DNA from 3 places in the Lysinibacillus sp. S1 genome. Region 3 is predicted to be linked to each of the others. Evidence: predicted binding sites of a transcription regulator. Region 3 holds the regulator's gene; each other region holds the start of a gene.
What was found. The regulator LexA, encoded in region 3, represses DNA repair genes until DNA is damaged. The targets are predictions, from matches to a motif close to CGAACATATGTTCG.
Positions count from the first base shown of each region.

Region 1: a site for LexA is predicted at 6,870-6,883, ahead of ACHZEU_RS17690 (DNA repair exonuclease). Genes of this name have one in related genera too.
Region 2: a site for LexA is predicted at 7,640-7,653, ahead of uvrB (excinuclease ABC subunit UvrB). Genes of this name have one in related genera too.

Region 1 is NZ_CP173154.1:3,538,512-3,552,535, forward strand. It holds gene ACHZEU_RS17655 (RNA polymerase sigma factor) at 1-251, opposite strand, end outside; gene serA (phosphoglycerate dehydrogenase) at 357-1,970, opposite strand; T-box leader at 2,130-2,371, opposite strand; gene ACHZEU_RS17665 (FAD-binding dehydrogenase) at 2,776-4,425, shown strand; gene ACHZEU_RS17670 (hypothetical protein) at 4,439-4,579, shown strand; gene ACHZEU_RS17675 (rhodanese-related sulfurtransferase) at 4,568-5,539, opposite strand; gene ACHZEU_RS17680 (enoyl-CoA hydratase) at 5,678-6,460, shown strand; gene ACHZEU_RS17685 (YhzD family protein) at 6,513-6,698, opposite strand; gene ACHZEU_RS17690 (DNA repair exonuclease) at 6,958-8,172, shown strand; gene ACHZEU_RS17695 (AAA family ATPase) at 8,177-11,065, shown strand; gene yhaM (3'-5' exoribonuclease YhaM) at 11,062-11,997, shown strand; gene ACHZEU_RS17705 (methyl-accepting chemotaxis protein) at 12,163-13,467, shown strand; gene ACHZEU_RS17710 (peptidylprolyl isomerase) at 13,530-14,024, opposite strand, start outside.
Region 2 is NZ_CP173154.1:2,000,760-2,014,783, forward strand. It holds gene ftsX (permease-like cell division protein FtsX) at 1-325, opposite strand, end outside; gene ftsE (cell division ATP-binding protein FtsE) at 315-1,001, opposite strand; gene ACHZEU_RS10240 (DUF4097 family beta strand repeat-containing protein) at 1,242-2,429, opposite strand; gene uvrA (excinuclease ABC subunit UvrA) at 2,713-5,580, opposite strand; gene uvrB (excinuclease ABC subunit UvrB) at 5,588-7,567, opposite strand; gene ACHZEU_RS10255 (IDEAL domain-containing protein) at 7,998-8,246, opposite strand; gene ACHZEU_RS10260 (competence protein ComK) at 8,474-8,983, shown strand; one part of gene prfB (peptide chain release factor 2) at 9,027-10,055, opposite strand; one part of gene prfB (peptide chain release factor 2) at 10,057-10,131, opposite strand; gene ACHZEU_RS10270 (competence protein ComK) at 10,254-10,796, opposite strand; gene secA (preprotein translocase subunit SecA) at 11,125-13,635, opposite strand; gene hpf (ribosome hibernation-promoting factor, HPF/YfiA family) at 13,780-14,024, opposite strand, start outside.
Region 3 is NZ_CP173154.1:1,451,914-1,456,356, forward strand. It holds gene def (peptide deformylase) at 1-507, shown strand, start outside; gene ACHZEU_RS07660 (recombinase family protein) at 536-1,201, opposite strand; gene ACHZEU_RS07665 (LysM peptidoglycan-binding domain-containing protein) at 1,198-1,512, opposite strand; gene lexA (transcriptional repressor LexA) at 1,679-2,296, shown strand; gene ACHZEU_RS07675 (gamma-glutamyl-gamma-aminobutyrate hydrolase family protein) at 2,404-3,126, opposite strand; gene ACHZEU_RS07680 (prepilin peptidase) at 3,160-3,912, opposite strand; partial or broken gene ACHZEU_RS07685 (hypothetical protein) at 3,977-4,443, opposite strand, start outside.

The DNA.
Region 1 (14,024 bases), 2.1 Mb from region 3:
TCTTCATGCTGTTGTAAAAAAGGGACAAACTGAATAATCCTTTTCCGACGATAATGATCATAGGCAAGGTTGCGTGCAGTGCACCGCAACCAAGCGAGATCGGCTCCTTCTTTTATTGTTTGGTGATGGTTCAAATAACGGACAAAGGTTTCCTGTGTATAATCCTCCGCTAATTTTTCATCATTTAGTAAGTAATATAAGTATTTAAAAATGGTGTGATTATGTAAGTAAAATATTTCTTCTATGTTCAAGCTGAACACCTCCTTTTCTTTAATGACGAAGAACTCATAGAAAAGTATCATTTTCCCAAAATAAAAAGCAGAGAGTAGAGACTCCCTGCTTCTTGCTATTATTAATTATAGGTTAATGGCTTTTACCTCATCAATGTTTTCAAGCTGTGCCACAAAAACTAAATCTTCTTCTGTTACAACATTATCAACCGTTAACATCATAACCGCTGTACCACCAACCTGTGCACGACCAACCTGCATTGTTGCAATATTGATTTCTTTTTCTGCAAGCTTTGTTGCTACACGGCCAATTGCACCTGGTTTGTCAGTATTTTTAATGTAAAGAAGGTGACCTTGTGGAATGACATCTACAACATAGTCCTCTACTTTTACAATACGTGCACCTAAACCGTTTAATAGTGTACCCGCTACAGTATGTGTTTCGTTAGCAGTAATAATTTCAATAGTAATTAAGCTAGTAAAGCCTTTTGCTGTTGTTGTTTTGTGCTCATTAATTTTCATACCAATACGTTCAGATAAGTAACGAGCATTCACATCATTGACATGATTACCGTGATTTTTAGACAGTAAACCTTTTAATGCATTTGAAGTTAATGGACGAACATCATAGTTTGCTACTTCTCCAGCATAAGATAGATTGATTTCTTTGACTGGCTCTGTTGTCACTTGTGATAGGAATGAACCAAGTTTTTCAGCTAATTCAAAGAATGGCTCAACTTGTGCAAGAAGCTCTTTAGGTATAGATGGCATGTTTACTGGATTTGTTACAGTACCTGTTTTGTAAAATTTAATGATGTCATTTGATACGTCAACCGCTACAGATTCCTGTGCCTCGATTGTAGATGCTCCTAAGTGAGGAGTTGCGATAACTTGTGGTAAAGTCAGTAGCTTATGATCTGTTGCTGGTTCAGAAACAAATACATCAAGAGCTGCTCCAGCCACTTTACCTGCTACGATTGCATCATATAAATCGTCTTCATTGATGATACCGCCACGTGCACAGTTAATAATACGTACGCCATCTTTCATCATCGCAAATTTATCTTTATTAATAAGGTTGCGAGTTTCAGGTAAAAGTGGTGTATGAACTGTAATGAAATCTGCAGCTACACAGATTTCTTCAACCGTTGCTTTTGTTACACCTAATTCTTTGGCACGTTCATCTGTTAGGAAAGGATCGTATGCCATAACATTCATACGTTGACCCTTAGCACGATAAGCTACTTCAACACCAATTCGACCAAAACCTACAACGCCTAAAGTTTTATTTTTTAGCTCCACGCCAACAAAAGATTTGCGATCCCATTTGCCATTTTTTAATGTATTAAAAGCTTGTGGAATATGACGGGCAAGTGAAGTCATCATCGCAATTGTATGTTCGGCAGCTGAGTTAGTATTACCATCTGGTGCGTTTACCACGATAATGCCGTGTTCTGTAGCAGCAGCAAGATCAATATTATCGACACCAACACCAGCACGACCAATTAATTTTAAGCTTTTTGCTGCTTCAATTACTTCACGTGTTACCGTTGTTTGAGAACGAACAAGTAATACATCTACATTAGCAATTTTAGCGATTAATTCTTCTGGTGCTAAACCTGTGTCTACAATAATGTTTAAATCTAAATCTTGTTCCTGGCGTAATGGGAAAATACCATCCTCACTTAGTGGATCAGCGATAAATACGTTAATAGTTCTTGTTTTTGTTGCAGTAGTCATTATAATTAGCTCCTTTTTTATCATTATTGGCTATGGCTTTATCTACGATAGTCTGAAATTTGTAAAATTCGAACATCTTACAGCATACAAACAATCTCCTTTCTAAATCGAAGACAATATAAAAAGCCTTCCACGCCTTACAAACACAGTTAGTGTGTTGTAAGGGGCGAAAGGCTGTATAAACTTTGGTTCGCGGTACCACCCTTAATCACTGCTGGAAAATTTATTCTGGCAGTCTTAGCTATATGCGTAACGTGCATGAGACGGATAAGCATACTTTTAAGTTGTTCAGCCTATCTATTCAGGAGTGGAACTATTATCGTAGAAATCACTGATTTGCACCAACCATCAGCTCTCTTTGGATTTTCTTGCGACTAGTGTGTCTCCGTCGTTATATTTTTTGTGATTAAATTTGTTAACATCATAATCCCTATTGTTCACCTTTGTCAACGATATTTCTTAAAAACTTTAAAAATACTGACTTCAAAAGTCTGAAAAATAACTAAAAACGAATATTATTTATATAATACCGTTGTAATGTTCGTCTTTTTGGGGAATACAATGAAAGCGCTAACGATATTTGAAAAGTCCGATAGTATCAGGTTTCTGTGTAGTTTTAGCATGAAAAATTATATGGGAATTAAATGGAATAAAATAGAGGGTTTATGCTAATTATCCATGGATTTGTTCTAAGAAAGCGAACGTTTTTGTTTGTCACATTTTAGACAAAAATATAAAAAGTAGAAGGTAAACAGACTGTGAGAGAAGAATGTTAGTTAAGGATGATTGATTTGGGGGTGTAAGAATGAAGTACGATGTTGCAATAGTCGGTGCTGGTCTTGCAGGATTAGTCGCAGCTTGTGAATTAATCGATGCAAAGAAAAAAGTTCTTTTAGTAGATCAAGAGCCTGAAAATTCAATCGGAGGACAGGCATATTGGTCTTTTGGAGGAATATTTTTAGTAAATTCTCCAGAGCAAAGAAGGCTTGGAATTAAAGATAGTAAGGAGCTTGCATGGCAGGATTGGCAAGGAACTGCAGGCTTTGATCGTTTAGAAGATGAGGATTCCTGGGCGTATAAATGGGCAAGAGCATATGTTGATTTTGCTGCAGGTGAAAAATACGACTGGTTAAAGTCAAAAGGTATAAAGTTTTTCCCTGTTGTTGGATGGGCAGAGCGGGGAGGCTCATTGGCAGGAGGGCATGGCAATTCAGTACCTAGATTTCATATTGTCTGGGGAACAGGCCCTGGCATTGTAAAGCCATTTGTAGATAAAGTAAAACAGGCTATGAAAGAAGGATTCATTGACTTCAAGCCAAGACATCGTGTGGATGAATTTGTGCAGCAAGAAGGGAAGATTATAGGAATTAGCGGAACGGTGCTAGCTGAAACCTTTATTAATCGAGGTGAAAAAAGTTCGAGATTAGGAATCGGTGAATTTTCCTACGAAGCTAAAGCTGTGATTGTGGCAAGTGGTGGTATTGGGGCAAATTTTGATTTAGTGAGAAAAAATTGGCCTGCTCGATTAGGAACCCCTCCAAAAAATATGGTATGTGGTGTACCAGCTTACGTTGACGGAAGAATGCTAGAGATCACGGAACATGCTGGGGGACGCATTGTAAACCGTGATCGCATGTGGCATTACACAGAGGGTTTAAGAAATTGGGATCCAATATGGCCCAACCATGGAATTCGGATATTGCCTGGTCCCTCCTCCCTGTGGTTTGACGCAGAGGGGAATCGTTTTCATGCACCCAACTTTCCAGGGTTTGATACACTCAGTACGTTAGAGGCGATTCAAAAAACAGGTTATGACTATTCCTGGTTTATTTTAACGGAGAAAATTATTGAGAAAGAATTTGCTTTATCTGGCTCGGAGCAAAACCCAGATTTAACAAACAAAAGCATTGGCGATGTTCTAAAACGCATTTTACCAGGCCCACCTGCTCCTATCCAAGCTTTTAAAAATCACGGAGAGGATTTTGTGATTGCACATGATCTAAAGGAACTTGTAGATGGAATGAATAAACTTGCTGGAAATGAGCTACTTGATTTCATGAAGATTAAAGAGCAAATCTTGGCAAGAGATCGGGAAATGGACAATAAGTTTACAAAGGATTTGCAAGTAAACGCTATTCATGGAGCAAGAAATTATATTGGGGATAAATGGGTGCGTGTTGCCAAGCCACATAAAATTTTAGATACCAAAAATTGGCCTTTAATTGCTGTTCGCTTAAACATTCTAACAAGGAAAACTTTAGGTGGCTTACAAACAAATTTAAATGGCGCTGTTTTGGGCATGGACGGTCAGCCAATTCCTGGGTTATTTGCTGCTGGTGAAGTAAGTGGTTTCGGTGGCGGTGGCGTCCATGGCTACCGCGCTTTAGAAGGGACATTTGTTGGTGGTTGTTTATTTAGTGGACGCCAGGTAGGGCGTTATTTAGGGCAAGGATAAAGTGCATAAATGAATGAAGAGCATCGTTTTGATGGACGATGCTCTTTTTAAATGGATTGATAATGTTGGAGTAGATCACTATGCTGAAGTTTTGAGCAGAAATCCAACAGCAATGCGCACCTGGATTAAATTATGGAATGGATTAACAATTTGATTGTTGGACCTCTGCAATCTTAGCAATTTGTTCTTCAACCTGTTCCTTTGTCCAACCGTTTTCCTCCACGAAAAAGTTGCGTTCTGCACGGCGACAATCATCTGAACAGCTTCGCATGTAAAATGCCTCATGTTTTTCTTCACAAAGCATTAACTTATGACACGCTGGGTTTGCACAGTTTGTGTATCGTTCAGAAGGCTCCCCGGTGAAATAATCCTTCCCAACAATAACATGTTCCACCTGATTAATCGGTACACTTCGACGGCGGTCAAAAACAAACATTTGACCATCCCATAATTGACCTTTTACCTCAGGATCCTTCGCATATGTAGCAATACCGCCGTGTAATTGACCTACGCTCTTACCATAGCCCTCGCGTTTTAGCCAACCAGAGAATTTTTCGCAGCGAATACCACCTGTACAATAAGTTAAGATTTTTTTATCTGCAAAATCTTCTTTATGCGCCTCCATCCAAGCAGGTAGGTCACGGAAGTTTTCAATATCTGGTCGAACAGCCCCTCGGAAATGACCGAGATCATATTCATAGTCATTACGGGCATCGATAACCACGGTGTTGTCATCTTGCATCTGTTCCATAAATTCTTTAGGTGTTAAATAATCACCTGTGATTTCTAACGGATTGATATCCTGTTCTAAACCGAGGTGAACAATTTCTCGACGAGGACGTACATGCATTTTTCTAAAGGTATGCCCTTCAGTCTCATCAATTTTCCACATCATATCGCTAAAACGAGCATCTGCCTTCATATGATTCATGTAAGCATCTGTTTGCTCAATGGTACCTGATACAGTTCCATTAATACCTTCGTAACCTACTAAAATACGACCAAGAAGCCCTATCTCTTTACACAATGCTAAATGTTCTTCTGCGAACGCTTCAGGATCTTCAATCGTAATATATTTATAATAAAGTAATACACGATAGTCTTTTTGTGTCAAAATACATTACCACCTTTATCTCGATATTCGTCCTTTAATATAGCATAACAGGAGCAATTTTGCTTAGAGAGAAGGAGTTTTCAAAAAAAACACGAATTATACATAGTGAATGACTATTCATATTTGGGGGTTATAGAGATGGAATTTTCAACGATTACATTAGAAAAATTAGAGCGTCGAGCAACCTTAACATTGAATCGCCCACAGGCGATGAATGCAATGGATGATGTCATGATGCGTGAACTTGCAGAATGCTTTGAGGCTCTACAGCAGGAAAAAGATATTCAGGTGCTTGTTATTCGTGGAGAAGGAAAGGTCTTTTCTGCGGGTGGTGATATAAAAGCAATGCTAGATGAAAGCAAACCACTGAATATTGATGAGGCAATGGTTTATCTGACACGTATCGTGAAGGCATATTATCAGCTACCAATGATTGTGATTGCAGCGGTTCATGGTGCATCAGCAGGTTTAGGATTTAGTCTAACACTAGGGGCAGATATTATTGTAGCCTGTGAAAATAGTAAACTTGCTATGAATTTCATTGGAATTGGACTGATTCCAGATGGGGGCGGTCATTTCTTCATGAAGGAGCGTGTAGGTACTGTTAAAGCGAAACAAATGATATGGGAGGGAAAGGTATTAACAGCAAAAGAAGCATTAGATGCAGGGTTAATTGATTATATTGCACCAGAGGGCACTGTATTTGCAATGGCAGATCAAGTGGTGGGGAAAATGCTTGCATCCCCGATTTCTTCCATGATTACAACGAAAAAAATTCTACATGCACAAAATATGCCACAGCTAGAAAATATCTTAGCATTAGAGGCTGAGGGCCAGTCTGCAATGCGTAAAACAACAGATCATGTCGAGGGCATTCATGCATTTGTAGAGAAAAGAACGCCTGTCTTTGTAGGGAAATAAAAATAATAAAAGGCGCGTAGCAAACCATTGACTACGTGCCTTTTATTAGCCACTAAACATGGAATAAAATTAATTTACCTGAAGCGTTTACAAGACGATGAGTTTTATCGGCAACACCTTTTTCCTCAATTTGTTGTTGTCCATTTAGTTTAGCAGCCTCATCATTTTCAAAAGTCCAAGTTTCATCAAACAATGTTTCCCCTGTTTTTTCAAAAGCTGTAAAACGATAATTCTCCATACAGACCCCACCCTTTTACTTGAATATATTTCTATTATACATAGAAGATTTATAAACTTCACGGTAAAACTAGTGAATTTTTTGATAAATTACGAAAATTGTGGAAAAAGTAAGGCGATGTTGTTTTTTTCCGTAATAGCATTTTTCATCAAACATGAGTTATGATAAAATAGAACAAATATTCGGTTTTGAATAAACAACATATTATTACTTTGGTTTTGTACTAAAGAGAGAATTATCTACTATTTGAGGTGATTGGATGTCAGCAATTCGTTTTTTCCATATGGCAGATTTACATTTAGATAGTCCATTTAAGGGCTTATTTGGTCTACCCGAACCCATTTTAAAGAAAATACGGTCAAGCACTTTTGAAGCGTTTGATAAAATTATCCTTAAAGCGATTCAGGAAAAACCTGATTTTTTACTAATTGTTGGGGATATTTATGATGGTGAAAATCGTAGCTTGCAAGCACAACGAAGATTTCAAGATGCAATGGAGAAGCTTTTTCAACACAATATCCCTGTCATTGTGAGCTACGGAAATCATGATCATTTAAATGGTACATGGACACGCTTTTCTTTACCAAGTAATGTCTATGAATTACCAGCTGAAACGAGTGTAGTTCAATTAAAAATACGGGGTCAACAAGTGAATATATATGGTTTTAGCTATCCTGAACGTCATTTAAAGGAATCTGTTATTGAAAGCTATCCAACTGCACATGATCAGCATGCCATTCATATTGGTATGCTTCATGGCAGTGAGGCAGGCAATACAACACATGATGTGTATGCCCCTTTTACAAAACAACAGTTACTTGAAAAGAACTATCATTATTGGGCGCTTGGCCATATTCATAAACGACAGCTTTTACATCAAAACCCTCCAATTGTTTATCCAGGCAATATTCAAAGTCGACATCGTAAAGAACAAGGAATGAAAGGCTTTTATGATGTGACGCTATCCAAAACATCGACTGAGCTTGATTTTATCTCTACCTCTGCTGTTGTTTATAGCACCATTGAGGTGGATTGTACGAATGTGGTACACGCCAATGAATTATTGAAGAGATGTGCAGAAGCTATTACAGCTAATAGGAAGAAGTATGGCGCATCGGTAGTAGAGCTTCATTTGCAAAATATTGACGAACAAACGGAAGCTTTATTTGAACATGCAACAGTAGATGCATGGTTAGAGACTATTCGAGAGGCTGAGGAAGGTATTGACCCAATGTGTTGGGTACAAAAAATGGTGTTGCAAAAGGCAGCGAGATTTTATGAGCATACAGCAACAACTCAATCCGTTGTGAGCTTAATGGAACAATGGGACAGTAATGAATGGAAGGATATTCTAAAAGATTTGTACCAATATGCTGGTGGTGCGAGGCTGATAGAGCCACTTAGTGAAAAGGATATTGAGAACTTAACCCATCGTGCACAGACATTATTAGCAGAAGAAATTCAAAGGGCGTGATTACATGCTGACAATACAGAAAATCCAAATTTATGGCTTTGGTAAGCATGAAAATATCTCCATTTCGTTAAATGATGGTGTCACTATTTTTTATGGATTAAATGAAGCAGGAAAAACGACGATACAGCAGTTTATACTACAAATGCTTTTTGGTTTCCCAACAAGGCAGCAGATACAGCGCAAATATGAGCCGAAAATTTCAACGAAATATGGAGGTCAGCTGACACTTTTACACCCTATTTATGGTCAATGTACAGTTGAACGTGTGAAAGGAAAGGCTGCTGGTGATGTTACTGTCTACCTAGAGGATGGAACGACGGGGCAAGATGAGTTGTTAGTAAAGCTTTTATATGGATATTCTAGGGCATCCTTTGAAGCCATTTTTTCTTTTTCGCTGCATGAACTACAAGGTATTGAAAAAATGTCTGAAGAGGAGCTAACCCACTTGCTACTTGCCTCAGGTACAACAGGTATTCAGTATTTATCCGCACTTGAAAAGAAAATGGATAAAGAGGCTAGTGAGCTGTTTAAAAAGACAGGTAAAGTGCCATTGATTAATCAAAAGATTGAACAACTAAAGCAGCTTGAGCGGACAATTAAACAGGAACAGGTGAAGATTCAAACCTTTGAGGATAAATTACAGCAATTACAATTACTTGAGCAAAATTTAGAACAGCTATTTGGTACGCAAAAACGGCAACAGCAACAATGGCAGCAATTAACTATTCAAAAGCAAGCACTCCCTCTCCTCAAGCAGCAACAGACATTGCAACAGACAATGACCAATTTTCAACATGTTCAGTTTCCATCAGAGGGTATCAGACGGTATGAGCAGGTAAAGGATCGTCTGTTACATGAAAGTCAGCAACTGATGCAATTAAAGGAGCAGCATCAAATATTGCAGGAGAAAATACTTGCAACAGTGGATGAGCAAAAGGTCAATGAAATGGCTTACCTTATGCAAAAAGAGGCAACGTGGCATCAGCTAATGGTGAAAGAGCAAAATTTACAGGATGATCTATTTTTGCTCGAACAAGAAATTGAAGCACAGTTTCGTTTACTAGGTGTAACAGAGAAAGAAGCACAAGAAAATCTTTTGAACGAAACAGTTTCACTCCAACAGGAGCAACAATTTCAGCTTCAATTAAGTAAATTAGAGGAGGCGGAGGAAGAGCTAAAATTTCATCTACGTTCACTAGAGCAAGTACACCTAGAATTAGATGCAATAGCCAAACAGAAGCAACAGCTAATGCGTGAGTCATTAACAAGTGAGGAAGAACATATTTTAGCACAATGGCCTCAACAAAAGCGGAGGCTTGAGCAACTACGTTCTGCCAAATCGCAACGCAGTAAGCAGAAGCAGCCTCATGACTTTATCTGGCTTGTCCTACTGATTTGCTTCATGTCGTTTGCTTATGGTGTATTTGAAAAAAACATAGTTGTAATTCTAATTGGAGCAGTTTTATCATTGCTAACTTTTTTGTTTATTCGATATGTTAAGCAAGCAAGTGAACCTACTAATAAAGAGCATAGCATCCTCCTACGGGAGTTAGAGCAAGAGGAATTGACAGTACAAGCAGTTCTTGCAAAGAAGCAAAGATATGAAGATCGCTGGTTGCACATCAATGAACAGCAGAAAGAGAAGGAGCAGCAATATACTTCTCTTGAATATAAAATTCAACTAACGGAGGTAGAGAGTGAAGAGGCCACTCAAACGCTCCAACATTTTTTAAAGCGTTATCGCTTACAAGGAACGATAGCCAGATCGCTAATGCCCGAATTATTTATGCGTATTCGTGGTGTACAAGAATTAGCAGCTAAAAGAAACAGTACCTCAAGTCTGTTGCAAGAAACGCTGGTAGAAAAGAACAACATTTATGAGCAGCTTCAACGGGTTTTAGAGGGAGCCTATAATGAACATGAAATTTATATGCATTTACGAACAGCCTACCTTGAAGCACAACAGCAACAGCAGCAAGCACAGCATGCAAAAGATCAGCTAGCCAGCGTCCAAATAAAAATAGAAGGTGGACAATCAAGAATGGATCGTTATACTGCTGAAATGTACGAGCTATTCAAAGAAGCAAAGATCCAAAATGAACAGGCTTATTATGAAATGCATGAGCAATTTGAACAGAGAAGAAAAATTGAGACAGAATTGCAAACCGTCCAGGCTCAATTATCTTCACTCGATCTTCAACAGAAGGAAAATCTGATTGAGGACTCTGTTAGCGAACACATATGTGCTTTAGAACAAGAGCAGCAATCATTGCAATTAGAAATTGATAAATGTCTGGAACAACGTGCTGCTTTGCTAATGGAAAAAGAACAGCTATTAAATGATGAAAAGTATGGTCAATTACTTCAACAGTTTGAGCAGGAGAAAACGGAATTGCAGCAGTTAATTGAGCAGTGGGCAACTAAAAAAGCTGTGGCGACAGCTATTCATGAAACACTATTCCGTCTTCGTGAAGAAAAATTACCTCATGTCCTTGAAGAGGTAAATGCTATATTCCGTTTACTAACAGGAGGAAACTATGACAAAATTTCGATTCATGAGGATGGTTATTTTGTAGCGCAGGATGCTGCAGGGATACGTTATCAAATGGTGGAGTTGTCCCAGGCTACCAAAGAGCAAGCTTATATTGCATTGCGAATGGCTCTAGCAAAAACCCTAGTGAGCGCTGCACCATTTCCAATGATTATGGACGATCCTTTTGTCCATTTTGATCGAAACCGCACAGACAAAATGGTACAATTAATGAAAGAAGTAGGATATGAACGTCAAATTTTATATTTTACTTGTCATGACACAATGCTCAACTATTGGCAAAAAAACCAGATTGTCGATATAGGAGCATTAGCAAATGAAAGGGGAGTGGCGTCAACATGAAAGGGATTACGACGCTCCAAGTTGGAGAAGTAGTTGATCAATTTTTATTAATAAAACAAGCGACAAAAGGGGTTACAACCGTTGGGAAGCCATTTATGTCGCTAATATTACAAGATAAGAGTGGGGATATAGAGGCAAAGCTATGGGATACGAATGAGGATCATGAAAAGATGTACCATGCGGAAGCCATTGTACGTGTTGGCGGAGAGATTCATGACTATAGAGGAAAGAATCAATTGCGTATTAAATCTATCCGTGTTGCTAAGCCAGAGGAAGGAATTGCTATTCACGATTTAGTGCCATCCTCTGCAACACCAAAAGAACAACTATATGAAGAATTAACGCAATTTTTCTTTGACATTAAAAACCCTAATATCTCACGGATTACAAGAGCAGCAATTAAAAAACATCAAGAGGCTATTTTAGTTTTTCCAGCAGCGACTAAAAATCATCATGACTATGCATCAGGTTTATTAGATCATATGGTCTCCATGCTCAAACTAGGTAAAGCCATTGCTGACCTATATCCAACATTAAATCGTGACTTATTATATGCTGGAATTATTTTACATGATGTAGGCAAGGTTGTAGAGTTATCAGGCCCAGTTGCCACAATGTATACAGTGGAGGGCAATTTATTAGGTCATATTACGATTATGGTAAATGAAATTGCTAAGATTGCTAGTGAGCTTGAAATTGAAGGTGAAGAAGTCATGCTGTTGCAGCATATGGTATTGTCACACCATGGGAAAGAAGAGTGGGGTAGCCCGAAAAAACCTATGATTCAGGAAGCAGAAATTTTGCATTATATCGATAACATTGATGCAAAGATGAATATGTTAACAAGGGCATTAGGTAAAACGACACCGGGTGAATTTACAGAGAGACTCTTCCCACTTGATAATCGTTCATTCTATAAGCCTACTATTTAAAAAGCAATATCAATCGTCCCATAAACTAACGTTGCTGTCTAGCTATTCGATATTAATTTCTCTGAGTCTAAGTATTCATATATTTAATTGTAGTGCCTAACTATTGTACCAATGTGAATATTTATTTTAGAATAGAGAGAGAAATTATAGGAATGGGGAAAAGTAATGGATACAGAGGGACTTTTTTCACGGAAAATTAAGTTTTGGAAAAGTTTAATTTTCAAAATGATACTAGCTATCGGCATAAGTTTATTTATTAGCTCCCATATTTCAGAATTTGTTAGTCGTCAATTCGAGAAGGTAGTGCATTTGAATGGAAGTGCTGGGGTTGCCATTAATACATTTATTTCGTTATTTATTGGCACAGTAATTATTTCGTTATGTACAAGGTATATTGTCTTAAGGCGTGTAAAGCGTGTGTTAAATGCTATGACCCAGGCTGCTGATGGCGATTTAACTGTTCGTATTGATGATCGATTAAAAGATGAAATTGGTCAATTATCGACTGAATTTAATCATATGCTAGTACAAATTGGGACGGTCATTGAAAAGACGAATAAAGCATCGACAGATGTATCAACCTTTACAAAGGAATTTACAACGATTACCGAACAAAGCAGTCAAACAGTTGAAACTATTTCGGGTGCCATTGGGGAAATTGCCTCCAGTGCAGAAGGACAATTAAGGCAAATGGATTTATTATCTGAATCAGCACATTTAATTACTAAAGATATGGATCATGCATCTTCTGCTATTCAGGAAGTTGCCTCAATAGCAAATGAAACGAACCAAAAGGCTGATTTAGGATTACAGTTAATTGAGCAAACGATTGCAAAAATGAATACCATTAATGAATCTGTTCATCAGTCAACTGCAGTTGTAAATGCTTTAGGCGAAAAATCGAAGGAAATCAGTACGATTGTAGCGTTGATTACAAGTATTACAGATCAAACAAACTTGCTTGCATTAAATGCATCTATTGAAGCAGCTCGTGCAGGAGAGGCTGGAAAAGGCTTTGCAGTAGTGGCAGATGAAGTAAGAAAGTTAGCAGAGGAATCTGGAAAGGCTGCAGATAATATTCGAACATTGGTGGATGATATCTTAAACCAAACCTCCAGTGCTGTTTATGCTATTAATAGCGGTACACAGTTTGTGGAGGAAGGCCGTGAGTCTGTTGAACAGACAGGCGATACCTTTAAAAATATAGTCGTATATTTGCAACAGATAAGTCATCGTACAACGGAGGTAAAGGATATTGTCTTGCGTGTCAATGAGAAAGCTAGTCAAACAGATGAGGCTGTAAAAGAAGTCGTTGGCATAGCAAATGGCACATCTTCGGGCATACAGCATATTGCTTTATCTATCGAGCAACAAAGTGCTTCTAATGAGGAAATAGCAAGTGCTGCAAATGTTCTTCAGACAATGTCAAATGACCTACAAACTGAAATTAGCCAATTTAAAGTAAAATAGAGTAAAAAGAGAAGCATCTGATGTATCAGGGTGCTTCTCTTTTGTTATATACTAGACTCTAATTATTTAGATTCCTTGTCAGTATCTTCTGCTTTATCTTCGGAATCCTCTTTTGGCGCATTTTCTTCAGCTTTTTTAGCTGCTTCTTCAGCTGCTTTTGCTTGTTCTTCACTTGTTGTTGTAAAGAATTTAAGCGGTTCTTTTAAATCTTTATCAGATGTTTTCACATCGGCATCTTTAGCCATTTTTGCAACGATATCTTTAAGAATCGTTTGAGCTTCACCAGTTTGGTTCAGTTTACTTAACATAGTTGAACGAATGTTTTCTTCTTCGTCTTTAAATGAACCAACACCTTTTACATCACGCTTGTCCGTAATTTCAATTACATGGTAACCAAAGCTAGATTTTACTGGTTCACTTAATGTATTTAATTCAAGAGCATAAGCGGCATCGTTAAATTCATCTACCATTGAACCTACAGAGAACCATCCAAGCTCTCCACCTTTTTGAGCAGAGCCAGTATCTGTTGAGTACTCTTTTGCAACGTCCTCAAACTT
Region 2 (14,024 bases), 550 kb from region 3:
CATCACCGAAGTCTTTTACTAGCTTGGTTAACTCATCTTCCTTAGTGGAATACGTCATCTCGGAGACACCAGGCAATTTTTTGACTTTTTCGATGAGTGCTTTTTCAGCAGCTTCATCTGCTGTTTCATCAATTAACACTTTAATTTCGACATCATTTTCTAAATCCGTTGCTACTTTATTTAAATTCATCATAATAAGCGCAAAAACACCTACTAGAATGAGCGTAACGGTAACGGCACTGACAGAGGCAATGGTCATCCAGCTATTTCGACCAAGTGATTTGATACTTTCCCGGAAGTGGCGCTTTACTGTACTAAATTTCATAGCCGTATTCACCTCCGTGTTCATCACGGACAATTAAGCCGCCTTCAATTGCAATAACACGACGTCGAATCGTATTTACAATTTCACGGTTGTGGGTTGCCATTACAATCGTTGTCCCACGTGCATTAATTTCCTCAAATAAATTCATAATTTCCCATGATGTTTCAGGGTCAAGATTCCCTGTAGGTTCATCTGCAATCACCACTTTTGGGACATTGACGATTGAACGAGCAATCGATACTCGTTGCTGCTCTCCTCCTGAAAGTTCATTTGGAAACATTCTTGCTTTATGCTTCAATCCAACTAGTTCTAGCACTTCCATAACCCGACGTCGGATTTCATCTGGCTTTTCCTCTATTACTTCAAGCGCAAACGCTACATTCTCATAGACATTCAAACGAGGTAGCAATTTGAAATCTTGGAAAACTACACCAAGTTGACGGCGCAAAAAAGGGACCTTCTTATTCTTTAAAGTTGCTAAATCAATACCATTTACAATTATTTGTCCTGATGTTGCTTTTTCTTCACGGTACATCAATTTAATAAATGTGGATTTCCCTGCTCCACTTGGGCCAACTACATACACAAATTCGCCTTGCTTTATATTAACTGAAATACCATTTGTCGCAACAACACCGTTTGGGTATTTCTTTGTCACATTTTTCATTTCTATCATGATTAAACCACCTAAAACTCTCATCTATGTAAGAGGTATTTCTTTTACTATTATAGCACTCTATTTCTGTTTTTTTATTACAGTTTCATTTCAATCCGTGGCAGTTCCTTCTATTTCATTCTTTCCTTGCCATTATCCTTAAGAATATGACAAAAATAAAACAAGATTCGCCTCTATGTGCTAGGTCGAATCCTGTTTGAAAAGAAAAGCATTCAAGCTTTAACTTGAATGCTCCTACTGTTAAATTTGTTGTTCATCTGTTGTTGTGTAACGCACTAAAACAGCACCAGTTTTCGATTCACCCTCGATAAATAGGCGATTCGCATTTTCAACTTCTTTGTCGAAACGGACTACTTTGGATAAGAATTGATCTTGTGACTCCATTTTAGAAACATCCTGGATCCCCACATCCACTTTACCGAAATTCGTTACGACTTTACCGCTCAATGAAATTGTTCTTGGGACATATAATTCCACTGCTCCAGCAACTGTTTGAGCTTTAATTTTAGAAGAATTTGTCGAGCATGTTGTTACGACTACATGTCCATTGACAGACTTAGCTTCAACTTCATCCAATGCACCATCCAAATAAACACGCCCATTCAATGTTTCAGCCTCTAAATCCTTACCTCGAACATTCGTTAATTCAATGGAACCATTAGAAGAATCCACTTCAGCTTTTCCAAAATTAAATTTCGTACCTTTAATGGCACCGTTTAACGTTTTCACTTTTAATTCTTCAAATTCTGTATCCTGTAATGAAACACTACCATTCATTAGACGAACAGATAATTTTTCAAGTTTATCCTTTGGTACTAGCACCTTCACATTGACTTGAACAAGCTTTAATTGGCTCAAAATACGAAGTGATTGCGCTTCCTCTTTCACAACAAATTGCTCTAAGAAGTGATTACGAGTTTCTTCTTCACTTTCGTTCATCAAAGGTGCCTTTACCTTGCAAATCACCTGAATAGTTTCCCCTTCACTGGATTCCAATGAGAAGTTACCATTCGGTAATTCAACAATAATATTGTCCACATTGGCAGCAGCCACTTCTTCTGTATGGGTAAATTCAATTTTATCTCCAAATGGAGAAGCTACATCAAATTCCTTTACCTTTTTAACAGCCGTATTCATCATATCCATAAAAAGAGAACCGATTTGCGTTAAATCCTTACGAAAATCCTGCATTTCATCTTGGAAGTATTTCATAAAATCATCTTTTTTCTTGTCACCATCTTTTGATTTTTCTTCAAATAATGGCTCTTTTTCATTTGAAAAGGATTGCGTCTCTTTCGACACATCATTCATAACATGTTGAGTAGACTTGCCAGGTTGCTCTAATGCTTCTAATAATGTAATCGCCTCTTGTGCCGAAATTGTTCCTTTTTCTACAAGTTCTAAAATTCGTTGACGTTCATTTTGCATAAATAAATAGCCTCCCTCAGTTCGTTATACTATTTATACGATTCATCATGTGAAAAGTTTCACTGCAAAATTGAATAAATTGGGTCTTTTCATTTCAACATCGACAGGCTTTTACCTCTGAAGATTTTATTGCTCGTTTTTTAGATTAGTTGGATCACTTCTGACCTCTGTTTTAGTGGGTTCTTCACATTTCGAATCATTTTCAATCTGGATTGAGCGACTTTCCCCAATTTAAGATCACCTTTCAATCCAGATTAATCATTTCCGTTCGAATGTAAAACCCTTAAGACTTAGTAGCTTCTGCTAGCAATGCATCCATTCTCATACGATCACGTTCCAGAATTGGTTTTAAGTATTTGCCTGTATAGGAGCCTGCTACTTCTACTACCTCTTCAGGTGTACCAGTTGCAACAATCGTACCACCTTTGTCTCCGCCTTCTGGACCTAAGTCAATGATATAATCAGCTGTTTTAATCACATCCAAGTTATGCTCAATAACTAATACCGAATCACCGTTTTCAACAAGACGCTGTAAAACGACAAGTAAACGAGCAATATCATCGGCATGTAATCCTGTCGTTGGTTCATCTAAAATATAGAAGGATTTCCCTGTTGAGCGTCGATGTAATTCAGAGGCTAGTTTTACACGCTGCGCCTCACCACCCGATAAGGTTGTGGCTGGTTGCCCTAATTTCATATAACCCAACCCCACATCAACAATCGTTTGTAGCTTACGCTGGATCTTTGGAATATTTTCAAAGAACACTACTGCATTTTCAATTGTCATATCGAGAATATCTGCAATACTCTTATCTTTATACTTCACTTCAAGTGTTTCACGGTTATAACGTTTGCCGAGACATACTTCACATGGTACATAAACATCTGGAAGGAAATGCATTTCAATTTTAATAATGCCGTCACCACGACATGCTTCACAGCGACCGCCCTTAACATTGAAGCTAAAGCGTCCTTTTTTATAGCCTCGTACCTTTGCTTCATTTGTTGCTGCGAAAACATCGCGAATATCATCAAAAACACCTGTATAAGTTGCTGGGTTTGAACGAGGTGTACGACCAATTGGCGATTGATCAATATCGATTACTTTTTCAAGCTCATCGATACCTGTCACTTCTTTATGCTCGCCAGGCTTAACCTTTGAACGATTAAGCTTCTGTGCCAAAGATTTATATAAAATTTCATTTATCAGTGTAGATTTCCCTGAACCAGACACACCTGTCACTGCTACAAATAAGCCTAATGGAACATCTACTTTAACATTGCGTAAATTATTTTCCTTGGCACCTTTAATGGAGAGCTTTCGACCATTTGGTTGGCGTCTTTCAATTGGTAAAGGAATAAACTTTCTACCACTTAAATATTGTCCAGTTAAGGATTTTTCATTATTCATAACTTCCTGTGGTGTACCTGCTGCCACAATTTGACCGCCATGGACGCCTGCTCCAGGTCCTACATCGATGAGATAATCTGCAGCAAGCATCGTATCTTCATCATGCTCTACCACAATCAGCGTATTTCCAATGTCACGCATATTTTGTAATGTGCTAATCAGTCGATCATTATCTCGCTGATGCAAACCAATCGAAGGCTCATCTAAAATATAGAGGACTCCTGTTAATCGTGAACCAATTTGCGTAGCAAGGCGAATACGTTGTGCCTCTCCACCAGATAATGTACCTGCTGCACGACTCAATGTTAAATAGTCTAAACCAACATTCACAAGGAAGCCCAATCGTTCTTCGATTTCTCGTAAAACTAATCGAGCAATTTGCATATCCTTTTCAGTGAGATCAAGCTCTTTAAAGAAAGTGTCTGCTTCCTGAATTGAATATTGTGTGACCTCACCGATATGTTTATCAGCTACTTTCACTGCTAGCGTCTCAGGCTTTAAACGATACCCTTTACATGAAGGGCAAGCCTGCTGTGCCATGTATTTTTCCATCTGCTCACGAACATAATCGGATGTCGTCTCTTTAAAACGACGCTCAACATTGCGCACCACCCCTTCAAATTCAATCATTTGATCTCGCACATTGCCAAACTCATTTTCATAATGAAAGTGTATCTTGTCTTTTCCAGAGCCATATAAAACTTTATCCATCTTTTCCTTTGGCAAATCCTTCACAGGCACGTCCATTGGAATATCGTAATGATCACATACAGCTTTTAGTAATTGTGGGTAGTACTGCGAACTTGTTGGTTCCCATGGTGCGATGGCATGCTCTAACAAGGAACGATCCCAATCAGGCACCACTAAATCTAAATCTACCTCTTGTGTTGAACCTAAGCCATCACAGCTTGGACAAGCACCAAACGGACTATTAAATGAAAACATACGAGGCTCTAACTCACCAATAGAAAAACCACATAATGGGCAGGCATGATGCTCACTAAATAATAACTCTTCATGTTCCATCACATCGACAAGCACACGTCCATCTGCCAGGCGTAAAGCCGTTTCTAAAGAATCACTCAGACGAGCAGCAATCCCTTCCTTCATAACAACACGGTCCACTACTACTTCAATGGAATGCTTTTTATTTTTATCAAGTTCGATAGCATCATCTAAATCACGCAATTCCCCATCAATTCGTACACGAACAAACCCCTGCTTTTTTAAATCTTCTAGCAGTTTAACATGGGTACCCTTACGTCCAGAAACCATTGGTGCAAGGAGCTGCATCTTAGTTCTCTCAGGATAGGTTAATAAACGATCCACCATTTGCTCAATCGTTTGGGAAGTGATTTCTATGCCATGATTTGGACAAATCGGTTTACCAATACGTGCATAAAGTAAACGTAGGTAATCATAGATTTCCGTTACCGTACCGACAGTAGATCGTGGGTTACGACTTGTCGTTTTTTGGTCAATGGAAATAGCAGGCGATAAACCTTCTATGGCATCGACATCTGGCTTATCCATTTGTCCAAGAAATTGACGGGCATAGGCGGAGAGGGACTCAACGTAACGACGCTGGCCCTCCGCATAAATTGTGTCAAATGCTAGAGAAGACTTTCCAGAGCCCGATAATCCTGTTAAAACGACTAATTGGTCACGTGGAATTGTGACATTAATATTTTTTAAATTATGAGCACGTGCACCTTGCACGACGATTTCAGTATTTTTCACAAGTCATTCACCCTTCTACCTTCAATTCAAATATTGTATCTCGTAACTCAGCCGCACGTTCAAAGTCAAGCGCTTTTGCTGCTTCCTTCATTTCTACTTCTAGAGAAGCCAAGAGCTGTTCTCTTTCCGCCTTTGTCAGCTTTTTGCCTTTTGTTGCCTTTGTTACATACGATTCCTCTTCTTCTGCTACTTGTGTTGCACGAATCACATCTGGGATTTTCTTAATGATCGTTTGAGGTGTTATGCCATGCTCCTCGTTATAAGCCATTTGTAACGCACGACGACGTTGCGTTTCATCAATCGCCTTTTTCATCGAGTCTGTTATATGATCCGCATACATAATGACATGACCATTCGCGTTACGAGCAGCACGACCAATGGTTTGAATCAATGAACGCTCTGAACGTAAAAATCCTTCTTTATCAGCATCTAAAATTGCCACAAGGGACACCTCAGGGATATCAAGACCTTCACGCAATAGATTAATACCTATTAGCACATCATACGTTCCTTTGCGTAGCTCACGGATAATTTCAATACGTTCTAGTGTCTTAATTTCTGAATGTAAGTATTCTACTTTTAAGCCCATTTCCTTCAGGTAAGCCGTTAAATCCTCAGACATTTTCTTCGTTAGCGTTGTCACTAAAACTCGCTCATCACGCGCAATTCGATCTTGTATTTCATCAATTAAATTATCAATTTGACCTTCAATAGGACGTACATCAATTAATGGATCTAATAATCCAGTTGGACGGATAATTTGCTCTACCATTTCTGGTGTATGCTCCAGTTCATAAGGACCTGGTGTGGCTGATACATAAATCGCTTGATGTACGCGGTTTTCATACTCTTCAAAACGTAATGGACGGTTATCTAGAGCAGATGGCAATCGGAAGCCATGTTCTACGAGCACTCCTTTACGTGCTTGGTCACCATTGTACATTCCTCGAACCTGTGGAAGTGTTACGTGACTTTCATCAACCACAAGTAAAAAGTCTTCGGGGAAATAATCTAACAAAGTATATGGAGTAGCACCTGCTTCACGCAATGTTAAATGACGTGAATAGTTTTCAATCCCAGAGCAAAAGCCCATTTCACGCATCATCTCTAAATCATAGCGTGTACGCTGTTCTAAACGCTGTGCCTCTAGTAATTTATCTTCTGCACGTAATAATGCAAGTCGTTCCTCTAATTCTTTTTCAATGTTTTCAATCGCTTTACGCATTTTCTCTTCTCGTGTAACGAAGTGAGATGCAGGGAAAATAGCAACATGCTCTCGATCCGATAAAATCTCTCCCGTTAGTGCATCTACCTCACGAATGCGATCGATTTCATCCCCAAAAAATTCCACACGAATACAATGCTCATCACGAGAGGCTGGGAAGATTTCCACTACATCTCCACGTACCCGAAATGTTCCGCGAGTAAAACTAACATCATTTCGCTCATACTGAACGTCTACAAGCTTGCGCAGTAGCTGATTACGTTCAATTTCCATACCCGTACGAATGGAAACAACCATTTCTCGATATTCTTCGGGAGAACCTAAACCATAGATACAGGACACAGATGCAATAATAATGACATCCTCACGCTCAAACAATGCAGAAGTAGCAGAGTGACGCAGCTTATCAATTTCATCGTTAATGCTAGAGTCTTTTTCTATATAGGTATCTGTCTGCGGTACATAAGCTTCTGGTTGGTAGTAATCATAGTAGCTGACAAAATATTCAACGGCGTTATTTGGGAAGAACTCTTTAAATTCACTATACAACTGGCCAGCTAGTGTTTTATTGTGTGCCATAATTAGTGTTGGTTTTTTGACTTGCTGGATGACATTCGAAATGGTAAACGTCTTACCTGTTCCAGTAGCACCAAGCAATGTTTGATGACGTTTGCCTGCTTTCACACCCTCCACTAATTCCGCAATGGCCTGTGGCTGATCCCCGTTAGGCTGATATGGCGCTTGTAAATCAAATGTTTGCACTCATGTCCCCGTCCTTTCTTCCAATTTGTACATATATTTTAGCATAGCAATATTAAAATTTCGAACATTTAACGAACGAATGTTTGTAATTTTTTTTTTCATCTCTAAAATTTTTATTACATAACAATACAGTCAATTTAACTTGTTACTCTTATAATAGCCGTTTTATTAGGTTTTCAAGCTTCATCGATGGATGGGATTTCCTGTTTTGCTTTATGTGCAGCTCACACTCTCTCAGGAGCCGGGGTCTGTACTTTTAGAGCGTCTCTCACTTTTTTTATAAACAGCGTCTCAAACTTTTTAAATGACTTTCCCCATTCTATAAGCAAGATCACTTCTTCTAACCAAAACATACAATCTTCACATCCTCTGCAACTATTTTCAAAGGCAAAAAAATCCCACTCTCCAATAGATATGGAGAGCGGGTTCGTCAATATGATTCATCTTCTGTTTGGTGTAAGGAAGTTAGTTCGGATGCGTATTGATAAAATGCGTTTTCATCTTTTTCATCGAGTGCTCTATCTATCAGAACCATGAGCTGCTCTTGCCGATGCATACGCTGGATACGATTTAAAAATAAATCTAAATAAATCTCGTTTAATAATTTCTCTGCCTCATCAACTTTTTTCGACTGACCAACGGCTTTCAGAAAATCTGTATACGAATAATATTTATCCAACGATCCCACCTCGATCCTTTTCTAAATTATATGAAAATTGAATTTAAAAAGCAATGCTTACGATTCGAAAATATCTTGGATTAGCTATTAATCATTTTATATTTAGAGCAAATTCTCTAGGCATTTCGTGCTTTTCTGAACGATTTTCAACTATTTCATTTAATTTAAGAAAGTCATATTCTGTTTTACACTACCGTTATCACTAGAAAAGAGGAGGCACTCCCTATATGACAACTAACTTTGTAAACGGCTACTTAATTTCATTCAATACTTATTTGCTGCAACCTATTCAGCATGACTCCAAAGTCTTCACGCATGTGATTGATAAGCATAATGAGCTGATTGTTACACGCAAACCGATGCATGTCCTTCGAAAATCCTGTCTCTCATTAGGATCAACTTATGAAGCCGCAAAACAATCGGCTAAACGTTTTTTCGGCAATCAACATAAGCTACCAATCGTCGTGGCCTTTGATTATGGTTATCCCTGTATTTTTCTGCCAACTTATTCACCCAGCTCCATTCACAATATATGGATAGGGCTTCATGCAATTATTAATATTACTCCTAGTGAATTGGGGTGTATTGTAACGTTAAAAAATGATAAACAAATCGAACTACCTATTCGTTATGCTTCCATTAGTAAACAATTTCTTAACGCTTCTATGCTGTATAAATATTACATGAATGAACGAAAACAGCTGAGCCAAGATGCACCCTATCATCCACCCTTTTAACAAAAATTCCCCAAGAGCATCTCACTCTTGGGGAATCTGGGTATTAATTTATTTTTGAACGTAAATAGGCATTAATAAATGGATCTAAGTCGCCATCCATCACAGCACCCACATTACCTGTTTCTTCATTTGTACGATGATCTTTCACCATCGAGTATGGGTGGAAGACATACGAACGAATTTGGGAGCCCCAGCCTATTTCTTTTTGCTCACCGCGTATTTCATCTAATTGTGCCTGCTGTTTATCAAGTTCTAATTGATATAGCTTCCCTTTTAACATCGTCATCGCTTTTTCACGGTTTTTAATCTGGGAGCGCTCAGCTTGACATTGTACGATAGTACCAGTAGGAATATGCGTAATACGGACTGCAGAATCTGTCGTATTAATATGCTGACCACCTGCACCTGTTGCACGATACGTATCAATTTTTAAATCCTCTGTACGAATATCGATTTCTATATTGTCGTCAAACTCTGGCATAACATCACAGGAAACGAAGGACGTATGACGGCGGCCAGACGAATCAAATGGAGAAATACGTACTAGACGATGCACACCCTTTTCCGCTTGTAAATAACCGAAAGCATTATGACCTTTAATCGACAATGTTACAGATTTAATCCCAGCTTCATCTCCTGGTAGATAGTCCACTGTTTCCACTTTAAATCCACGCTTCTCAGCCCATCGTGTATACATACGTAATAGCATTGAACCCCAGTCCTGTGACTCCGTACCACCAGCACCAGGATGCAGCTCTAAAATGGCATTGTTTTGATCGTATGGGCCACTTAGCAGTAATTGAAGCTCAAAATCAGCCATCTTTTGTTGGAATTCTGCTAGTTCTTTGCCTAGTTCTTCTTGTAATTCTTCGTCTGGTTCTTCACGCAAAAGTTCCAGTGTCATATCTAAATTTTCATGTGTTTCCACTAAATCTTTATATTCATTGACAATAGCTTTTAAGCCATTTCCTTCATTGATAATCACCTGAGCACCTTGCTGATCATCCCAAAAGCCTGGCTCTAGCATCATTTCATCTAGCTCCTGAATACGTGCCTCTTTGTTCTCTAAGTCAAAGAGACCCCCTAAAGTCCGCCAATTTTTTGGCTGTAGTGTCTAACACATTGCGTACATCTGCTAATTCAATCATCGTTAAATCCTCCGAACGTTAGTCATGGAGCTAACACTTTAATCATAAAGCTCCGTATCTTTTTATTATAACGTTTTTAGAAACGAAAACATACTATCTAGCAGATGTTTTGTGGAATTAAGTCAACTATCCTGCGTCTCGTCCTCAAACATATTCTTGGCAAGACGTTGAAATACTTTCACACGGTCATACTGAACAAGTAAATATTTTGTTCGTTTCTCTAGTCTATATTTTAATAAAAATGCTCTTTGAATCCGAGACTCTAACGCATTGACACTGACATCCACAATAAATTCCTTGCCATTCATAAAAGTAACCTTTGTCCTCTTTTTATCCACAGCGACATAGTCATCTATATGATGAACAGCGAACCAGATACAGTCAGGGTGTAAAGGAGACCTACTAGGAAACCATAAAATATTACAACGTTCGTGCACGACGATAGGATTTTTATTAAGCTTGCCTAGGATCATTTTCGAACCATCGAACGCTCCTCTTAAACTAGAACCAAAATAACGCAGATTAAAGTCCAATAATTTCGTTGGTGGTAACGTAGATATATACTCATTATTTTTCTCATACACCTGCGTACATAAATTTCCAAAGGAATCATACACAGGCATATACATCATTGTTTCACTATTCATAATATCTTTTTTATGCATCTATAGTCCCCCTTTATACATTTTATGTTGCTTCCAGTCAAAATAAAAAGGAATATACAAATATGCGTACATTCCCGCTATTTTCAATGAGTAAGATTGCTTGAAAATCCCGATCCTCCTTAAGACTTAGTATCACCATCAAAAATTCAGGATAATAATAGGATAAATAACTTGTACTATATACCTATTATTACAGCTATTGTATACCCATATTTTTCAATTGTCTATAAATTCTGACTTTTTATACTAAAATTTCTTCATTTTTAAGTAATTTTATAAAGAAAAAATCATTTCAACACGTAGTTAAAATGATTTTTTCACCTAGATATTATTGAGCTGTGCCATGACAGTTTTTAAATTTCTTGCCACTACCACATGGACATAAATCATTACGGCCAATGTTTTCAGCTTTACGTACTGGTTGCTTTTTCGGCGCAGCGCCACCTTCTTCTTTCGGATTAACAGCCTGCCCCTTTGCCACCTCTTCACGCTCCAGATTATTGCGGATTTCTGCTTTCATCGCATATTTCGCAACATCCTCGCGAATAGAGGCTACCATATCCTCAAACATCGCAAAGCCTTCTTGTTGATATTCACGAAGAGGATCGTTTTGACCATAAGCACGCAGATGGATACCTTGACGTAGTTGATCCATTGCATCAATATGATCAATCCATTTTGTATCGATTGATCGTAATAAAATAACCTTTTCAAACTCACGCATACGCTCTGGTGTCAGTTCTGCCTCTTTTTCATCATAACGAACATGAACAGCATCAGAGATTAGCTGATTAATATCTTCAGCAGACTTGCCTTGGAAATCAGATACTTTAAGTTGACCTTCCTCTAAAAGATTAGCCGCTACAAAGTCTTCAATAGCCTTTAGGTTCCAATCCTTCTGTTCACCTTGAGTATACAGGCTAACAACATTATCAATTGTTTCTTGAATCATAGACTCAACAAGCACACGCATATTTTCTGTTTCTAGTACATCATAACGCTCTTTATAAATAATCTCACGTTGCTGACGTAGTACATCGTCATATTGTAATAAGCGTTTACGCGCATCAAAGTTATTACCCTCGACACGTTTCTGCGCTGATTCTACAGCTCTCGACACTACTTTAGATTGCAATGGCTGGGAATCATCCATACCTAAGCGCATCATCATCGACTTCATATTATCAGAGCCAAAACGACGCATTAAATCATCCTCTAAGGATAGGTAGAATTGTGTAACCCCTGGATTCCCTTGACGACCAGAACGTCCACGAAGCTGATTATCAATACGACGTGATTCATGTCGCTCTGTACCGATTACCGCTAAACCGCCAATTTCGAGTACTCCTTCGCCAGGTTTAATATCTGTACCACGTCCAGCCATGTTAGTTGCAATTGTCACTGCACCCTTTGTACCAGCGTTCGCAATGATTTCAGCTTCACGTTCATGATTTTTCGCATTTAATACATTATGAGGAATTTTATGTTTATCCAATAGTTTAGAAATAATCTCAGACGTTTCAATAGCAACTGTACCAACAAGAACAGGTTGACCAGCTCTATGACGCTCTGCGATATCAGCAGCAACTGCTTTATATTTCCCTTCCATCGTTGCAAAAATCAAGTCAGCACGATCATCACGAGCAATCGGTTTATTCGTCGGAATAGCGACAACATTCATATTGTAAATATTACGGAATTCCTCTTCCTCTGTTTTCGCTGTACCTGTCATCCCTGCAAGCTTTTGATACATACGGAAGTAGTTTTGGAAGGTAATTGTCGCCATTGTCATCGATTCATTTTGAATCTCAACGCCTTCTTTAGCCTCAATCGCTTGGTGTAAGCCATCAGAATAACGACGACCCTTCATCAAACGACCAGTAAAGCCATCAACGATCACAATTTCGCCATCCTGCACAACATAATCGACATCATTATGCATACTAACATGCGCCTTTAATGATTGATTGATCGCATGATTTAAACGAACATGTGTCAAATCAAATAGATTATCGATGCCAAATGCTTTTTCTGCCTTTTCCACACCTGCATCTGTTAACGTAACACCTTTTGTTGACTCTTCATACGTATAGTCTGTCTCTGCATTTAACATACGCACAAACGCATTAGACTGTTTATAAAGCTGTGCTGATTTCCCAGCTTGACCCGAAATAATTAATGGCGTACGAGCTTCATCAATTAAGATCGAGTCCACCTCATCAATGACAGCATAGTGCAATGGACGTTGTACACGTTCCTCTTTGTAAAGCACCATGTTATCACGTAAGTAGTCAAATCCTAGCTCATTGTTTGTACTATACGTAATATCTGCCTCATAAGCAGTACGTTTTTCATCTTTTGAAAGGCTATTTAAATTAAGCCCAACAGATAAGCCTAAGAAATTATAAAGTTGTCCCATTTCAGCAGCATCACGACTCGCTAGGTATTCGTTGACTGTTACAACATGTACACCTTTACCAGTGATGGCATTTAAATAAACAGCCATTGTCGCTGTTAAAGTTTTACCTTCCCCGGTTTTCATCTCCGCAATATTCCCCTCATCAAGAGCGGCTGCCCCCATGATTTGAACGCGGAATGGGTACATCTCTAATACACGTTTTGCCGCTTCTCGACAAACAGCAAACGCTTCGGCACGAATCGACTCTAAATGCTCACCCTCAGCATAGCGCTTTTTAAATTCATCTGTTTTCGCTTGTAGTTGATCATCTGAAAGCTGTTCCATTTGAGAAGCGAATCTCTCAACTTGGTCAGCGATTTTTTCTAATTTTTTTAGCTCACGTTTATTGAAATCAAATAATTTATTTAATAGGTTTGCCATGAATGTTTTTCACTTCCTATATAGATTCAACTTTCATTTTACCATTGTGTAACAGTTTCATGCAAACTGTCACCCCGGCTACATATGATTGTCATACCAAAAAAAGGCCCTCGCCATCGCGAGAGCCTTTGTCATCATGAAGTTTTAAGTAGTTTCAATTAAGCCATATTTTCCATCTTTACGTTTATATACAATATTTGTGCCGTTCGATTCAGCATCTGTAAAGACATAGAAATCATGTCCAAGCATATTCATTTGTAGAACTGCCTCTTCTTGATCCATAGGTTTTAAATCAAATTGCTTTGTACGAACAATTGAGTATTCTTCTTCCTCTGACACAGCATCAGCGGCTGCTTGAGTAGTAGCAAAATAAAGGCCTGCACCTTCAC
Region 3 (4,443 bases):
AGAAAACAAACTCAAGAAGTGTCGAGACCAGTGACCAATGAAGACCGAAATACCCTCCTAGCCATGCTGCAATATCTGAAAAATAGCCAAAATCAAACGCTAGCAAAAAAATATAAGCTTCGCCCTGGAAGTGGACTCTCTGCTAATCAAATTGGCGTAGATAAACGAATGTTTGCTGTACTCTTTGATGACGAAGAAATGATGCTGATTAACCCTAAAATAATGAGTCATTCCCTTAATATGATTTATCTACCGGAAGGAGAAGGCTGTCTATCTGTAAATCGACCTGTCCCTGGTTTTGTACCGAGATATGAGAGAATTAAAGTCAAAGCTTACGACATCGATGGACATGAACTCCTTATACAGTTACAGGGCTACGGGGCCATCGTTGTACAGCATGAAATCGATCATTTAAATGGCATCATGTTTTATGACCGAATAAATAAAGAGCACCCTTTCCAACTGCCAAATCATGTTATCATCGAAAGCTTTTCTTCCCTTCAGTAGTTTTTTACAAAAAAAATTAGCAGGAATATTATTTTCCTGCTAATCTTTCTTGGTGCTCTTGGAAACGACGATGTACTGTCGCCTTACTTACCTCAAAGCCTAACCCTCTAAGCGTTATAGAAATTTCTTCAAAGGTAAATCCACGTTTGCGTAGCTTCACAATTTCGTCTACAGGTAGATCKTTTTGCTCCTGCCCCTGCGGATTACCTCGATTCGATAAATTATTTTCTGGACGATAACCGTTTTCTACAGCACGTCGCATACCTCGTCGAATTTTAGCATTATGGATTCTACGTTGATATTCCTCTACAATCGCTAAAATTTCAAGCAGCATCGTATCCATTTCATTTAATTGGACTGGGCCTGCATCACGCATAGAAAAAACATCAGTTGCTGACTTTTGTAATAAATGTAATACAGCCATCCTTGCATTGCCTCGTCCTAAACGAGTTTCATCTTGGACAAAAAGAGCATTAATGTTCTTATCTTTTATAAAATCAAGCATTTCTAGCAAGCCTTCACGTTCTACATCATAGCCACTATGTTGATCTTTAAACACGCCCTTCACCGCATAGCCTTGCTCTTTAGCATAGCGCAGCAACTCTTCCTGCTGGCGCTCTAATGAGGAGCTTTGTGTTTCTTTTTCAGTACTTACGCGACAATAGACAACAGCCGATAGTTGATTATTTATCATTGTTCATTTCTYGCAATTTCGATAGTATTGATGGGACTGGCTTGATCACTCACTACAGGAATAACTAGAGATTTTCCCGCTACAATTTTAATATCTGCTAGTTCATTTTCAGTTTTTACAAGCTTTATCCAATCATCAGTACTCATCTTACCACGATATTGCTCGGCTAACGACCACAAGCTATCCCCATGTTCGATTTGAATTTCTGCGTAACTAACTTTTCCTGGATCAGTAATGTAAAGGTATGCTGCAAATAATAAACAAGCTCCTATTAAAATTGAGATATGTGTGTTTTTCTTAAACCATGTCATAATCATTACCCCTTTTTAAGAATGTTTGTTCGGAATGTATGTTCCCATAATAAAGCGAACAAACGTTTTTGTCAAACACTTTTCGAACCTATGTTTGCATACATGTTCGCATTCTGTTATACTATCAAATAAGAAGAATGATTTTAGAAAAAAGAGGTGAGCACTCATGAAAAAAGTTTCGAAAAGACAAGAGGACATTTTAGCTTTCATTAAGGAAGAGGTACGAGCTAAAGGATATCCACCATCAGTACGTGAAATTGGTGAAGCAGTTGGACTTGCTTCCAGTTCAACTGTTCATGGACATTTAGCTCGATTAGAACAAAAAGGCTTTATTCGTCGAGATCCAACAAAGCCACGCGCAATTGAAATTTTAGAGCCTGAAGAATCCATTCAAAAACAACAGGTGATCCATGTCCCACTTGTCGGGAAGGTTACAGCTGGTTCTCCAATTACAGCAATTGAAAATATTGAAGAATACTTCCCATTACCCGATACGTATGGCACAAGTGAAGATCAATTGTTCATGCTAGAAATCATGGGGGAATCAATGATTGAAGCTGGGATTTTAGATGGAGATTTAGTCATTGTAAAACAAAAGGCAACAGCTAATAATGGGGATATTGTTGTAGCTATGACAGCTGAGGATGAAGCAACTGTAAAACGTTTCTTTAAAGAGAAAAACCATTTCCGTTTACAGCCTGAAAATTCTTCTATGGAACCAATTATAGTCGATCAAGTTTCTATTTTAGGACAAGTTGTAGGTCTTTACAGACGTGTACATTAACGATTAAAGCAGATTTTGAGGATTATGTTCCTTCTAAGAGCATGTATCCTCTTTTTTACGCAAAAAAAGAATCCACATACGATTGGATTCTTTGTACAATGCCTCTTCTAAGCTTCCTTCTTAAATTTTAAGCTCGCTTCAATAAAGGCTGAAAATAGCTTTTGAGCACTCTCATCTCCTGCTATGGCTAGTTCCTCAGGATGCCACTGAACAGCTAAGCAAAATGGCATCTCCTCATGAACTACCGCTTCGATAATACCGTCGTTAGATTTTGCCGCTACTTTTAATTTTTCTGCTAAAACATTCACCGCTTGATGATGAAATGAATTCACTGCTATTTTCTCTTGTTCAACGATAGTCGCTAATAGATTGTCAGCAATAACCTGTACAGAATGGGTAGCTACAGCTCGACCTGATTGCTGCATATGTTGGAGTAACTTGGTACTAAAGTGATCACTATCAATATCCTGATATAAGGTACCACCTAATGCAACATTTAGTATTTGAATTCCTCGACAGATCCCGAAAATAGGCATCTTACGTTGGAATGCGGCTTCAATCAATGCTAACTCAATCGTATCTCGCGCTGGATGAATTTTTCCAAGCTTTAATGAAGGCTCAGCCCCGAATAGAAATGGGTGCACATCATGACCACCAGATAATAATAAACCGTCTGTAAGGGCTAAAATCTGGGCCGCCTCTTCTTCTACTCCAATTGGAATAATCAGTGGAATTCCACCTGCTTCAATGATGCTTTTACTGTAAGCAGCATTTAATCGAGAGGATAAATCATCCTCAACAAAGGCTGTAATACCAATAATCGGTTTCACTTGCTTCCCTCCAAATTCTTGAAAATTGCACAATTACCAAAAGCCTAGATACCAATTAATTAATACATCGCCATAGAAATAAACAATAACTGCGGCCAATGCAATAGATGGCCCAAACGGAATGGGTGTTTTTCTCCCCTGTTTGTTTTTCGATAACATGGTAATCCCGACAATCATACCAATAACTGCAGCTAAAAATAGCGTTAACAGTGTATCAATCGTACCCAGAACGAGACCAATTAAAAAGAATAATTTAATATCGCCTCCACCCATGCCACCGTTTGATAGCACAGCAATGATATATAATATGCCAAAACCAACCACAGCACCCACAAGAGAGTCCCACCACGGTGTTAATGGTGACAGCACTCGTCCAATAGCTAGCACAGGTAAAAAGAATACTAACACCTTATCTGGAATTAGCATATAGGCTAAATCTGATACAACGATAATAACTAATAAGGAGATAAAAAAGAGTGCTACTATCAATTCTATGCCCCAGCCTAACTGCCCATAAGCAAAGGSAAATAATACACCTGTCATTAATTCTATGACTGGGTAAACCCAAGAAATTTTATTGCCACAACCACGACATTTTCCTCCTAACAATACATAAGACAAAACTGGTACTAAATCAAGCGCCGTCAGTCGTCTCTGACATTTTGGACAATGTGAAGGAGGATGTACAATCGACTCCTTCTGTGGTACACGTAAGCCAACTACATTATAAAAAGAGCCAAAGACAAGTCCAAATAAAAAAATAAAGATCGTATAAGCCATTTCCAATTTTATGTCCTCCTAAACCAATAGGCGCCCATACAAATGCAGTATGGTGCGCCTATCAATAAAGTTATTGTTGTTCTTCGTAATAGAACGTTGTCACTTGCACTGTTGCCTTTAACGTAAGATCTGCATCTTTCTCAAGCTGTGCCTGCTCTCCAGGCAATTTAAATTCAATCTTATCGGTTTTCATGACACGCTCTAATTGTTCAACCTCCTGTAAAAAGCTTTCAAGAGAATTAAAATCAAGCGCACCCACCTCTAATATAAAAGTAACAAGCTTTAAATTAGTTGGTAAAGAGTCCTTCGAAAGAGATGCAATCGGTGTAGTAGTCTCCTTGTTCTCCTGATCACCATTGACCTCTGCTTCAGCCTGCTCCAACATATTAAGATCATTCGATACATCTGAAGGTGTCACAGTGCCGTCCTCACCTTGAACAGTTAAAGACAGTATACGAGTTCCTGTCACCTCTTCAATCTCAGCTAAATCAAGAATAATCTTTTCAACGGCTCTTGTTGCAGGTAGCTTTTGTCTTA